DNA from 3 places in the Brevibacillus sp. HD3.3A genome. Region 2 is predicted to be linked to each of the others. Evidence: predicted binding sites of a transcription regulator. Region 2 holds the regulator's gene; each other region holds the start of a gene.
The links. Region 2 encodes Rex, which represses fermentation and respiration genes when NADH is low (regulators of the CRP and FNR family bind a similar motif). Its sites were predicted from a motif close to TTGTGAAATATTTCACAA; they were not measured.
Positions count from the first base shown of each region.

Region 1: the regulator Rex is predicted to act here: its motif matches at 1,063-1,080, upstream of HP435_RS09745 (DUF1641 domain-containing protein).
Region 3: the regulator Rex is predicted to act here: its motif matches at 1,951-1,968, upstream of HP435_RS18950 (nitrate/nitrite transporter).

Region 1 covers NZ_CP085874.1:1,991,620-1,996,457, forward strand. The annotation lists gene obgE (GTPase ObgE) at 1-220, shown strand, start outside; gene HP435_RS09740 (PilZ domain-containing protein) at 229-894, shown strand; gene HP435_RS09745 (DUF1641 domain-containing protein) at 1,185-1,634, shown strand; gene HP435_RS09750 (NAD(P)/FAD-dependent oxidoreductase) at 1,674-2,852, shown strand; gene HP435_RS09755 (hypothetical protein) at 3,016-3,168, opposite strand; gene HP435_RS09760 (ACT domain-containing protein) at 3,355-3,798, shown strand; gene HP435_RS09765 (homoserine dehydrogenase) at 3,823-4,838, shown strand, end outside.
Region 2 covers NZ_CP085874.1:2,612,238-2,617,075, forward strand. The annotation lists gene dinG (ATP-dependent DNA helicase DinG) at 1-1,993, shown strand, start outside; gene HP435_RS12950 (ComEC/Rec2 family competence protein) at 2,035-2,931, shown strand; gene HP435_RS12955 (redox-sensing transcriptional repressor Rex) at 2,947-3,570, shown strand; gene HP435_RS12960 (amidohydrolase) at 3,586-4,838, shown strand, end outside.
Region 3 covers NZ_CP085874.1:4,090,249-4,095,086, forward strand. The annotation lists gene HP435_RS18945 (Crp/Fnr family transcriptional regulator) at 1-200, shown strand, start outside; gene HP435_RS18950 (nitrate/nitrite transporter) at 300-1,829, opposite strand; gene HP435_RS18955 (hypothetical protein) at 2,075-2,329, shown strand; gene HP435_RS18960 (hemerythrin domain-containing protein) at 2,350-2,856, opposite strand; gene hcp (hydroxylamine reductase) at 3,015-4,307, opposite strand; gene HP435_RS18970 (HAD family hydrolase) at 4,482-4,838, opposite strand, start outside.

The sequences.
Region 1 (4,838 bases), 620 kb from region 2:
GGAGCCGTTTGAAATCACTCGCGACAACGAAGTATTCGTGATCAGCGGTGAAAAAATCGAGAAATTGGTGCGCATGACGAACCTCAACAGCTATGACGCAGCTCAGCGCTTCGCGAGACAGATGCGCAGCATGGGTGTGGACGAGGCATTGCGCAAACACGGTGCAAGAGACGGGGATACCGTTCGGATTGGCAAATTAGAGTTTGACTTTGTGGAGTGACAAACAGAATGATTGATATCCCATCCCTCACCCCTTTTATGGCGGACAAACGCCTCCAACGCGGTGCTTCATTGCCGATGATGATCTCTAGACAGGTCAAATCGCCCATTCAAGTAATGGTTGAGCATGTCAAAAGTAGTTATCTCGTCGTTTCTCTTGAGATGAAGGCCGATGCAAAGGCCGAACTGCTCGGATCAACGGTGCGTGTTCGGTGGGAATCGGATGCGGCGATTAACACGATTGATCTGGAAGTGATTTCGGAAGAAACGATATGGCCTATCAAGCTGTTGGCGATGGTTCCGGTCAGCGTCGGCGTCGAGATTGCCACAAGCCGCAAGCAGGAACCCATTCCGCCCGGGATTGACATTCGCGTCCCGTACAAGGTGATGGGCGCAAGACCGATCGAGGAAAAAGGGGAGGCTGTGCTGCTGAAATTTTCCCCTACACGACTGATACTCGCAACAGAAGGTTATGTGGCCAAAGGGGAGTTTCTCCACCTTTCTTTCACGGTTCCTTCGACTGGGCAAGAAATCGTCATGATGGCAAAAATCGTGGAAAAGACCTTCGAAGACAAGCAGACAGTAATCGAGTTAATTTTTACGGATATCAATGAAAAACATCACCAAGTCATCAAAGATTACTATAAAAAGCTCTCAACTGCCGCTTCTTCCTAAGGAAGCGGTTTTTTTCCTTTGCTGTTCCCGCGAAGAAGGTATATAGTAGAGTACATAGAGTTCTAAATCGAGCCTGTTCACCTGATGGATTTGTTCTGTGCTTTTTCCTGAATATCACTTTGTGAAATCATGCACTTTTGATTATTCCACGTAGCTGTATCATTCGCTTTGTGAAAAATATTACAAGCACACGTGCTTTTCGGTATTTTGGGAGAATAGCGGCCGTAACTCGTATGAACAGGCATCGAGAATGAAGGCCTCTATTCCAAAGCAAAGGAGGACGTTTTTCCATGTCTCAAACAACCACGCAACAAGCTCAAGCAGAAGTAGCAAGCACAGCTACTCTGGCACCTGAGCAACAAATGGATGTACTCGATCAGTTGATGAAACCAGAAATTCAAGAATCCCTGAATGTATTGGTGGCAAACTTGCCAAAACTGGCCGAGATGACAACTATCCTCACCAAAACGTACGACCTGGTAAACACCGTAGCTAACGATCATGTACTCATCGACGACATCAAGGGCGGTATGGAAGAGTTCGTCAAACCGATTTCCGACAAGGCAAAAGGCATCGCGCAAGCGGCTATTGAAGCAAACGACCGCGCGCACACTGAGGAAACGACCGTTGGCTTGTTTGGCATGCTCAAAATGCTGAAAGATCCGCAAGTGCAAAAAACATTGCGTTTTGCACAAGCATTCCTCGAAGTTTTGGCTGAGCGCCAACAACAAAAACGCTAATTACGATAACCTACGAGAGACAAGGACGGAGGATTAGGCATGGCGAAGCATATTCTCATTCTGGGCGGCGGCTACGGCGGTTTGCTGTCCGCTTTGACTGCACGCAAATACATGACGGCGGAAGAGGCGACGATCACGGTTGTGAACCGTTTCCCTACGCACCAAATCATCACGGAGCTGCACCGTTTGGCAGTAGGCAACCTGTCTGAACAAAACGTGGCACTGCCATTGGAAAGACTGCTGCGTGGAAAAGACATCAACCTGGTGATCGACACTGTTGAAAAAATCGGTCTGGAATCGCAACGCGTCACTTTGACGAGCGGCGAGAGCATCAAATACGATGCACTCGTAGTTGCTCTGGGCAGCGAAACCGCATTCTTCGGTATCCCTGGCTTGCAAGAGTACAGCTTTACACTGAAATCCGTAGAGGAAGCGAACCGTCTGCGCGCGCACCTCGAAGAGCGCGTAGTGGAATACAGCAAGAGCAAAAACAAAGCCGATGCGACTTTCGTGGTTGGCGGCGGCGGTCTGACCGGCATCGAGCTGGTTGGCGAATTTGCTGACATGCTGCCTGATCTTTGCCGCAAGTACGGCGTAGATTTTGCAGACCTGTCCATCTATTGCGTAGAGGCAGGACCATCGATCCTCGCGGGCTTTGCTCCTGACCTGGTAGAGCGTGCAAAAACTAGCCTGGAAAAACGTGGCGTTCAGTTCCTGACTGGCGTTCCTGTAACCGAAATGAAAGAAACAACCGTTTGCCTGAAAGACGGCAACACCATCGAAACCAAAACAATGGTTTGGACTGGTGGCGTTCAAGGAAATCGCGTAGTGGCTGAGTGCGGCATCGAAGTAAACCGCGGTCGCGCAACTGTGACTGAGTTCCTGCAGTCCACTTCTCATCCGGAAGTATTCCTCGCGGGAGACAGTGCAGTGGTTATGGGGCCAGAAGGCCGTCCATACCCGCCAACTGCTCAATTGGCATGGCAAATGGGTGAAGTGGTTGGCTACAACTTGTTCGCTCACTTCAACGGCTCCAAAATGGACACGTTCAAGCCAGTCTTTTCCGGTACTCTCGGAAGCTTGGGCCGCAAAGATGCCATCGGAACCATCGGTGCAAGCCAGTTGAAGCTGAAAGGCTTGCCAGCTACGCTGATGAAGGAAGCGAGCAACGTGCGCTACCTGACTCACATCAACGGCTTGTCTTCGCTCGCGTACTAAACCAAAAACAACCATACGAACAAGCGTCAAACCCCGGGATACACAAATCCCGGGGTTTTTTTCTTTACAAAACAGCTCACTCGCTTTTAGCAAGGGAAATGTGCCTGCTTGCGCCTGACCATACGCCTGTGGCCGTTTGCTGAAAAAGCTTGGCCGTTGACGGCTATTTATTGCCGCTCGGGTCCTCGATGATGTTAGGCGATTGCGCCATTTTTTTGCCCCGAAGATCAGAACCGAACTGCTCCAGGCTGCTCGGTTTTCCAGCCGGATGATTGTTGCGGCGCTCCGATTTGTCTGACTTTCCGCGTCCTGCCATTCGTGCTTCACCTCCTCTTTTCTTACCGCTTTTAGTGTGTACGAAGATCGACATAGCCATGTAACCCAGGTGAACCGAATATGGTTCCATGAAAAAAGTTGGCGATGAAGGATTGTCACAGCGAGTACTATCCGTTATAATGTCCTCTATGAAGAAACAACTGTTTTTCTCAGGAGGACACAACACGTGAAACGGGAAGAGAAGTTCTACTTGATACGATCTGACATCTTACCAGAATCAATCGTCAAGACGATCGAAGCGAAAAAGATGCTGGAATCCGGCGAAGTGGACACCGTGAATGAGGCAGTAGATCGAGTGGGACTGAGCCGGAGTGCATTTTACAAATACAAGGACGGGATATTTCCCTTCAATGCCATGATGAGCGAAAAGATCATGACGATCACGTTTTCGCTGGAGCACATGTCCGGTTATTTGTCGAAGGTGCTCACGTATGTTGCAGAACAAGGCGGGAACGTCCTGACGATCAATCAGACGATTCCGCTGCAAGGGATTGCCAATATTTCCATGTCTGTCGATATGGCCAATCTGCGCGTATCCAGCACGGAATTTCTGGAAAGCTTGCAAGAAATCCCCGGCGTTCGCAAAGCGATGATCGTCGGTAGAGGGTAAAAGAAGGGTAGGAGGAGAGAAACAATGGAGAAGCAAAGCATCAAGCTGGGGTTAATGGGGTTTGGAACAGTCGGGACTGGGGTTGTCCGCATCATTTCTGCTCATCAGGACGATTTGCAAAAGCAGACCGGACTGGGGATTGAGATCACGAAGATTCTCGTGCAGGATGCCGAGAAGTCGCGCAATATCGCCGCCATGGAAAATTTGCTGACGACAGAGCCTGCCGAGCTTCTGGATGATCCGGACATCGAGGTAATCGTCGAGGTAATTGGCGGCATCCACCCGGCCAAAGAATACATCCTCCAGGCGCTGGAGCGCGGCAAGCACGTAGTCACTGCCAACAAAGATTTGATGGCCTTGCATGGGGCTGAAATCTTGAACAAGGCGCAAGAAAAGGGCTGTGACGTGTTTTATGAAGCGAGCGTAGCGGGCGGGATTCCGATTTTGCGTGCATTGGTGGAAGGCTTTTCCTCCGATCGCATTACGAAAATGATGGGGATCGTCAACGGGACGACCAACTATATTTTGACCAAAATGAGCCAAGAGGGCGCAGACTACAGCGACGTCCTCAAAGAAGCGCAAGCGCTGGGCTACGCGGAAGCGAATCCTACCTCCGATGTCGAAGGTTTTGACGCAGCCCGCAAGATGGCGATTCTCGCCACACTCGGTTTCCGCGTGCCGATGAAGCTGGAAGATGTGGACGTCAAAGGAATCAGTGCGGTAAGCAAGCAAGACATCGCATACGGCAAGCAGTTGGGCTATGAGATCAAGCTGTTGGGTCTGGCCCGCCGCGACGAGGAAGCGATCGAGGTAAGCGTACAGCCGACGATGGTGCCGAAATCGCATCCGCTTGCTTCTGTCAACGGCGTGTTCAATGCGGTGTACGTACACGGGGAAGCCGTAGGCGAGACGATGTTTTACGGCCCGGGCGCAGGCGAGCTTCCGACCGCAACCGCAGTCGTGTCCGATCTGGTCACGGTTGTGAAAAACAGAAAGCTGGGCGTAAACGGACGCGGGATGGTTGCGCCGTACAAGGAAAA
Region 2 (4,838 bases):
GAAGTCTCTGGCGTACTTGCTGCCCGGGATCATTTGGGCGTATCAAAATCAACAGCAGCTTGTAGTGAGCACGAACACGATTCAACTGCAAGAGCAGCTGTTCCATAAAGAGATCGCCACGTTGCAGCAGACACTTCCTTTTGCTTTTACCGCGTCGACGTTGAAAGGCCGGGGCAACTATTTGTGCCTGCGCAAATTCGAGATGGCATTGGAGGAGCCGGTAGAGGGCAGCAACCAGGAGATGCGGCTGGCAAAAGGCCAGCTTCTCACGTGGCTAACGCAGACCGAAACGGGTGATGTGGAGGAGCTGAGCCTGCCTCCGAGCGGCCAGCTTTTCTGGCAGCAGGTGAAAAGCGATACAAGCTCTTGCTTGAACCGGGCCTGTCCGTGGTTTAGCCGCTGCTATTATTTTCAGGCGAAAGACCGGGCAAAAGAAGCAGATGTGCTCATCGTCAACCACGCTCTCTTCATCAGCGACTTGCAGGCAGAGAACCGGATTCTCCCGCCGTACGAGGTCGCGATTCTCGACGAGGCACACCATCTGGAAGATGCCGCGACACAGCACTTGGGCAAGCAGCTGACAACGACACAGGTGATGTTTTTGCTGGATCGCGCTTCTGTCGAGGAGGGGGGAGCGATTGCACGCTTTGCCGAGGAAATGCAAAGCTGGCAGCCGTCTGTCCAGGAAGAGCTGAACACGGTTCTTCTGGAGTGCAAGAAGCTGTCTGCGTCTTTGCGCGACAAGGCTCAGCAATGGACGCAGTTTCTGTACGCATGGGCTTCCGAGCGCGCCGAGGAGACGACAGACGCAGGCAGGGAGACGGTGCGGTATCGGGTAGCTTCTTTCACGGGAAAACAAGAAAAAATTCGCAAGGTGACGAAAAAGCTGATCGACGCCATGACAGACTTCGCCTCCAGACTGGAACAGATGCTGAAGCTGGTTCCCGTTCCCCAAGAGGAGAAGCCGCCCTTCCTCATCCGCAGCTTGCAGACGGATTTGTTCGGGCTGGTGAAGGAATGGCAAAATGTGATGGAGCTGTTGCATTTCTTTTTGCAAGAGCAAGATCCGAACTACGTCTACTGGATGGAGGTCGAGTCGCGCACGGCCCGCAAGCAGGTGCACTTGTCTGCGGCGTTGCTCGATGTCGCGGATTCGCTTGCCGAGCCGCTTTTTTCCCAGAAGCGCAGCCTGATCATGACTTCCGCTACGCTGACGGTCAGAAACAGCTTTTCTTACGTCATGAGCCGCTTTGGCCTCGACAAGCTGCCTGCCGAGCGGGTACGCACGCTGTCGCTGCCATCGCCGTTCCATTACGAAGAGCAGGGGCTGCTATTGATTCCTTCCGATTTTCCGGCGCCGGGAAAAGAAAACGACCAGACGTATCTCGAAGCGATCATCCAAGGCTGTGTAGACGTGGTTGTGGCGTCAAAAGGCAGGACGCTGATTTTGTTCACCTCGCATTCGATGTTGCGGCTGGTGTATCAAGCCATGAAAGAGCGTCTGGCCGGGGAACCGGAGCCGTACACGCTGTTTGGACACGGCATCGACAGCAACAACCGCAGCAAGCTGGTCAGTCTGTTTCGTTCGATGGAACGAAGCGTTTTGCTTGGCACGAGCAGCTTCTGGGAGGGCGTGGACATCCAAGGAGAGTGGCTGAGCAGTCTGGTTATCATCAAGCTGCCGTTCACGCCGCCCAACCACCCGGTTTACCAGGGACGCGCGGAAGCTTTGAAAGCAGACGGAAAAAACGCATTCATGTCGCTGGCGCTGCCGCAAGCCGTCATTTTGTTCAAGCAAGGAGTCGGACGGTTGATTCGTCACCATTTGGACCGGGGCGTTGTGGTCGTGTTCGATACGCGTGTGGTCGAATCCCGCTACGGCCGTTCCTTTTTGCAATCGCTCCCGCCGTTTCAGGTGGAGACAGGCTCCTGGCCGACGCTGCGCGAACGAATTGAACCGTTCTTACGTATGCAATCCCTGCCAGATTCATAAAATGAAGCAATAGTCTAGCAGGGATTTAGGTGATAAAATAAATGTTATGGAAAAAAAAGTGGGCCTGGCTGCTTCTCGTCGCATGTGTGGCATTGCTATGTTCATGCTCCATCGATACCCATTTGCAGGAAGCCGTTAAGGTGGACGACCCGTTTGCAACCGAGAACGAAGCGGAGTTTACGGGTCTTGTCATCACTTACTGGGCGCTTCCTCATGGAGAAAGCACGCTGGTGCGGATGCCGAGCGGGAAAACCATGCTGATTGATACGGGCAGCGCGGAAGATTGGCCAGCTTTGGCTGCGCATCTTTCCGCTGCGAAGTTGACGCGCCTGGACTATCTGGTCTTGACGAACGATCAGCCTGAACATGCAGGAGGATTCCCTTTTTTACACCAGCAAATCATCATTGATTCCGTCATTGTGCCCAAGCTGATTGCGCCTTCGATTCGCCAGTTCGTTCCGTACGACAAGATCGCGAAGCAAAGAGAACTCGAGGAGAACCAGGAGCTGATTCTCGACACCGACATCACGATGGATGTACTGCTGCCCAGCGAGCCGCTGTTTTTGTCGCCGCAAAACAATTCGCTCGTTTTTGCGCTGACGCATGATCAGTTGCGGTTTTTGTTTGTGAGCGGCATCAACGAACAGGCCGAGGAGCGCTTGCTCGCCCGCCATCCCGAGCAGTTGAAGTCGGCTGTGCTGAAAGTGGGAGACCAGGGCAGCAATCAAGGAACTTCGCAGCCTTTTCTCTCCCGGGTTGATCCTCAGGTCGCCATCATCCAGAGCAATACAGAGCGCGACATGCAAAAAGAGGGCAAGACCGAGGTGCTGGAGCGGTTGGGCGAGTCGTGGGCGGAGACGTATATGACGGGCCGGGACGGATCGATCACGATCTTGTCCAACGGGAAAGATTACAGGGTATTCAAGCAAAAGAAATAGGGGGGAAGACCGAGCGTGGCTAAACACGAAAAGATTTCGGAAGCGGTCGTCCGCCGCCTGCCGATTTATCTGCGTTACCTCAGCTATTTGCAGCAAAACGAGGTAACTACTGTTTCCTCCCAGCAAATGGGCAAAAACTTGGATGTGAATCCGGCCCAAATCCGAAAAGACCTGGCAACATTCGGCGATTTCGGGAAAAAAGGAATTGGCTATGACGTCAATTACTTGGTGGAAAAAATTCGCCAGATTTTGAAGCTGACGGATGAGATACGCGTCGCGCTCGTTGGAGCAGGCCATTTGGGCCATGCGATCAGCAACTACAACGCTTATTTGAAAGATAACATGCGGATTGCGGCCATTTTTGACAATGATCCCGGCAAGCTGGGAAAAGAAGTGGCGGGCATCCCGATTCAGCCATTGAATGAGCTGGCGGACACGATTGCGCAAAGACAAATCAAGCTGGCGATTATCACCGTGCCCGCACCGGCTGCGCAATCCGTATGTGATCAGTTGACTCAAGCGGGTATCAAGGGAATCCTCAATTTTGCTCCTACGACAATTCGCGCGAAAAAGGATGTGCGCATCCACTATGCGGATGTGACTTCCAATTTGCAGAGCCTGGCCTACTACTTAACGTAAGAATGGAGTGTAGTCATGAAAAAGACCATCCTCATCCACGCAACAGTGATTACGGTAAATGAACAAAACGAGGTTATCCACGATGGAGCTGTCGCGTTCGAAGGCGACAAAATCACATATGTAGGCCCTACCCCTGAAGACCTTTCCGATGCAGGCTACGATGAAGTCATCGACCAAAAAGGCGACTTCATCCTGCCTGGTTTGATCAATACACACGGACACGCGGGCATGTCGCTTTTGCGTGGCTATGCGGACGATTTGCCGTTGCAACAATGGCTGGAAGAGAAAATGTGGCCGCTGGAAGCGCAATTTACCGCTGATTCTGTCAAATGGGGAACCCAACTGTCCCTGATTGAAATGATCCGTACCGGAACCACGACATTCGTCGATATGTACGATCATATGGACGAAGTAGCCAAGGCAGTCGATGCATCCGGCATGCGTGCCCGCCTGTGCCGCGGCATGATCGGTCTGTGCTCCGAGGAAGAAAGACAGACCAAGCTGCGCGATGCGACCGCTTTTGCCAAAGAATGGCACAACCAGGCGGATGGCCGTATCACCGTAATGATGGCACCGCATGCACCGTATACGTGCTCGCCTGAGTTTATCAGCCAAATTATTGAAAAAGCGGACGAGCTGTCTTTGCCGCTGCATATCCACATGTCTGAAACGGCATGGGAAGTGGGGCAAAACGAGAAAGATTACGGTTTGCGTCCAGTCGCTCACCTGGAAAAGCTGGGCATGTTCAACCGCCCTACACTGGTTGCCCACGCCGTGCATTTGACGGATGAAGAGATTGACATTTTGGCAAAATATCAAGTGAAAGTTTCCCATAACGTCGTCAGCAACCTGAAGCTGGCAAGCGGGGTAGCACCTGTACCGAAAATGCTGGCAAAAGGCGTGAGCGTTTCGCTCGGAACAGACAGCTCGGCGAGCAACAACAACCTCAACCTGTTTGAAGAACTGAAACTCGCAGCGATTTTGCACAAAGGCGTGAACAACGACCCGGTAGCCGTTCCGGCTGAAGAGGCGCTGCGCATGGCTACTCGCTACGGGGCAGACGGTGTGTTCCAGGCTGATACGCTCGGCAGCATTGAAGTAGGCAAAAAGGCTGACCTGATCGTTCTCGACAGCCACCAGGCGCATTTCCATCCTGCGCATGAGCCGATTTCCCATGTCGTGTATGCGGCAAACGGCCGTGATGTCAAAGACACAATCGTTGCGGGCAAGTTCCTGATGCGCAACCACAAGCTGCTCACCATCGACGA
Region 3 (4,838 bases), 1.5 Mb from region 2:
TCAAGCTTTCTCTCACCAATCGCGATCTTGCCCAATTCATCGGCCTCACCCGCGAAAGCGTCAACCGGATGCTCGCCGATTTGAAAAAGCTGGATGTCATCGAGATCATGCCGCACGGATACCTGTTGATCAAAGATGTGGAGTATTTGAAAGAAGCAATCTGTTGTGACGATTGCCCGCCGGAAATTTGCCAAATGTAACAACGAACGCTGCACCGTTTGTCTCCTCCAAGCAGGAGAGCGCGTGCAGCGTTTTTTTGTATAAAAAAGACAGCCACGCGAACATGGCTGCCTTTTTTTCTAGCTGGTCGCAGAAACTGCCGGATTGCCTGGTTGAAGCTGTTGTGGTGTCAACTCGGTAAACATGCCTGCGTAATACTGGACGTCTCCCGCTTCATCCCGGATCGAGCTGATCGTCAGCCATTGGCGATAAACCTCGCCGCTCTTGCGCCTGTTCCAGATTTCGCCCTGCCAAAAGCCTGTGGCGGCAATCTGCTGCCACATCTGCTGGTAGAAGCCAGGTTCCTGCATCCCGGATTTTAACAGCTTCGGATTTTTGCCGACCACTTCATGACGCTCGTAGCCCGTCACCGCAGAAAAAGCGGGATTTACATCGCGGATGATCCCTTTCGTATCGGTGATGACGATGGCTTCTCCCGTGTTGTCGACGATCGTTTTGGCCAACTGCATTTTTTCCTGATAGTACATCCAGAAGACGAGGATCAGACTGGCTAACGCTACCTCGGACAAGGCCATGAACCCGATAGCGTAGTGACCTGTAAGGCTAAATAATAGCGAGAGAATCAATGGCGGGAAAAATCCGCCAAGCCCGCCCATCGCGGAAACGATCCCGTTGACGATCCCGGCTTGCTTGGAAAAGTAGTACGGAACCATTTTGAAAATCGTCCCGTTCCCGATTCCCGCGCAGACAGCAATCGCCAGGCATCCGATCGAATACAGCTGCAACGACGGCGAGAACGACAGAACGACCCCGAACAAGCTCAGTCCGGCAAAGACCACCATTAACACCTTCAAAGCATTGAAGCGATCTCCGAGCCAGCCTCCCAGCGGCCGGGCGATGGTAGCCAGCGCAATGAATCCCGCTGTCCGCATGCCCGCGTCTATTTTATCCAACCCGAAGCTGCTGACGAGAAAGTTTGGCAAATAGACGGTAAAAGCGACGAACGAGCCAAACGTAATAAAGTAAAACAGGCTGAGAAACCACAGCTTTTCATTTCGGTAAACCCCTTTGATCTGCTCCATCACGGGAGTCTTAACCCGCGTTTCTTTACGGTCGCCCCAGACGAAGTTAAGGAGTGCAAACAGCACGAGCAACCCCAGATAAAGCTTCACAGTGCCCGACCAGCCAATCTGCTTCGCCACGATGGGCGCGAAAAACGTGGAGAGCGCGGTCCCGGCATTGCCTACTCCGTAAATGCCGTTGACGAAGCCGTGCTTTTCCTTCGGATAATATTTGGGCAAGGAAGTCACGCCTACCGAGAAGATCGCGCCGCCAATCCCCAGAAAAAACCCTCCGATCATCAAATCCGCCGCCGAACGTGCTTCACTTATGTAGTACACAGGCACGAGCAGCAGAAGAAAGCTGACGGTAAACAGCAGTCTCGCCCCGAAGCGATTCGTATAATAGCCAATCGGAATACGCAACAAGGAGCCCAGCAAGACAGGTATCGCCGTAATCCAGGCGATTTGTCCTGCTGACAATTGCAATTCCTCTTTCATAAACGGCATCAAAGAAGACAAGATGACCCAGACCATGAATCCAGCAACGAGGCTGAATGTTTGCAAGGGTAGCTGAATTTTGCGAACCATCTATCACCACTCCTTTTCGTTAGGAAAAAAACGGAGTCGGCCAGACGAGGATGTTTCTGTGTCAGGCCGAACTCCCAATGCTCATCCCCCTTTTTACCTTATCCTCATCCTCGACGCTTCGTTGTGAGGAAAATCACAATCGCGCTCATTCACAAAATCGTTTGGAACCGTGTGATCGTACGCACAGTCAATCCAGCTTGTCTTGACCTATGCTTGGGGCACGACTGAGTTCGAGGTGACATGAGATGATGACAATTGCCGATATACAAGATGTCTTTTTTCTATGCGGCTTTCCCTATTACAAGCAGCTGTCGATCCAGGGACAGCAGGCAGACTGTACGTTTTACAGCATCCATTCCGACTATCGGAAAAAGGTGGTTCTCCAGCTGACAAGCAAGGCGGAGCTTCAACACCAGATTGCCCTGGAAGTCATCAAGTTTTGGGCGCACGATTTGAAAGCACTTGAAGAGCAATTCATCGAGCACAGCTTGGTTGACTAGAGGGCTTGCCTTCGCTGTGCTCACAAGCGCTCTGGGTGTTGCGGCGCGATTTTTTCCAGAAGCTCCTGTTTTTCCTCTTCATTCAGCAGCTTTTGAGCCATGGGAAACAGCACTTGCTCTTCTTTTTGAAAATGCTGGAGCAAAACCTCGACAGCGCTTTGCAAATAGTCAGGGAACCCATCCTCCAAAAAGCGGTTCAGAAAGCGTTTCGCCTGTTCGTGCTCGTATTCCATCACGGCAATAGGCCCCGCCTCCCTCCCGACATACTTGGCCATCATCGTAAACAATACGTCTTCTTCCTTCGCGGAGTGAGGCTCAAGCTCGGCAATAAAGGCGTTTGCGTTCGTTTGCAGTTCCGTTAGCAATTCTTCTTTGCGAATCGCGTCGGCAGCCACAAACTGTGTGGCAAGTCGCTGAAGTTCCACCATTTTTTCCACGAGCGGACCGTGTTCTGTTTTCAGTTGGGTTAAAGCGGCACAAAGAGCGTTTTCTTCCGGAGTCATTCCCATGGAACATCCAAACGGCATCATGCTTCCCCTCCCTTTTCTTTTCACAAATCTACTGTAATGGAAAAGAGGGAGAGACGCTGTTAAGTACGTCACACCTTCCCCCTTGCGCCCCCTCCTTTTTTCGGCAAACAAAGAAAAATGACCGCCCCACAAGGGACAGCCATCTTTTCCTGCCATTAATGCACGCCGAGCATTTCTTTCATGTCTTCTTGCGCATCGCCAATCAATTTGATCCGGAACAAATCTTGAAGGACGTTGAGCACGCCTGGCTGGATAAACTCCGGCAGCTTGGGACCAATTCGGATATCTTGAATGCCCAGGCTGAACAATCCGAGCAAAATTGCGACGGCCTTTTGCTCAAACCAGGAGAGGACGATGCTCACAGGCAATTCATTGACCCCGCAGCCAAACGCTTCCGCCAGCGCTGTCGCGATCTTGACTGTAGAACCGGAATTGTTGCACTGCCCCAGATCGATGTAGCGCGGAATATTGGTGCCCGGAACGACGCCGTAATCCACATCGTTGAAGCGGAACTTGCCACAGGAAGTTGTCAGGATGACGGTTTCTGGCGGCAAGGAAGTAGCCAATTCCCGATAGTAGTCGCCGCCTTTGCCTGGCGCATCACATCCGGCGATGACGAAAAAGCGTTTGATCTGCCCAGCCTTGACGGCATCGATGATTTCCGGCGCTATTCCCAATACCGTCTCGTGATGAAACCCGGTCGTCAGCGTCTGCTCCGATTCGATATGGGCTTTTGGCAAGGCAAGCGCGCGTTCGATGAGTGGCGTAAAATCGTCGTGTTCAATTTTGGTCACGCCCTCAAGCCCCGTAATATCGTAGGAGAAGAAGCGGTCCGCATAAGTGCCTTTGATCGGCATCACACAGTTGGTCGTCGCCAGGATCGCCCCCGGAAACTCTTCAAACAATCTCCGTTGGTCAAACCACGCTTTGCCGATATTGCCTTTTAGATGCGAATATTTCTTTAGCTCAGGATAACCGTGCGCTGGCAGCATCTCCGAGTGGGTGTATATATTGATGCCTTTGCCTGCGGTCTGCTCCAACAGTTCCCGCAGCGCAAACAGATTGTGCCCGGTCACAACGATGCAGTGTCCCTCGATTTTGTTCTGGGAGACGGTAATCGGCTCTGGAATGCCAAAGCGATCTGTGTGCGCCTTGTCCAGCAATTCCATCACTTTGATGGCTGCGCCCCCGACTTTCATTGCCATTTGCAAGTGTTCCTCTAGGTTAAAGTTAACGTTTGTCAGCGTGAAATATAAAGCTTCTTGCGTGATCCCATCCACTTCCGGATCGATGTACCCCAATTGTCTCGCATGTGTCGCATAGGCGGCGATCCCTTTCAGGGCAAAAATGATCGTGTCCTGGATGCTCGCCAATTCCTCGTTTTTACCACATACGCCGATTACCTTGCAGCCGCCCGTCGGTGTTTGCTCACATTGATAACAAAACATCTTTATTTCCTCCTCTGTGTTGGCTGATCTTCCTCTTGATCATACGGCGGCTGCGACTTGGGCGTGGTGATAAACATCACACTTTCGGATGCTTTGAAAAAATCAGCTTCTTCACGGCAAAAAACCCGCCAAAGCGTTTGGCGGGCTTGTCTTTTCCACGTGAATGGAGCCGTGTTACTCCACTGTATCGAGAATCGTCTGAATCTCGCGCAAGCTCACGATTTCGTGCACAGGGGTGATATCCCCCGCCAAAGTCGCGCCGTGCCGATTGATCCACATGTTGCGCATGCCGACTGCATTCGAGCCTTGAATATCCGTCGTCAGCTTGTCGCCGATCATGACGCCCTCTTCCGCTGTAATGCCCAGCAGACTCATCGCATGTTCAAAAATTTCCGCCGCGGGCTTGCCTCGTCCGAAATCGCCGGAGATGACGATATGGTCGAAATAAGCAGCGAGGTTTGGCACGCCAGCCAGCTTTTCCTTTTGCAAGTCAGGCGAACCGTTTGTGAGCAGCAACAGCTTGTACTTCGC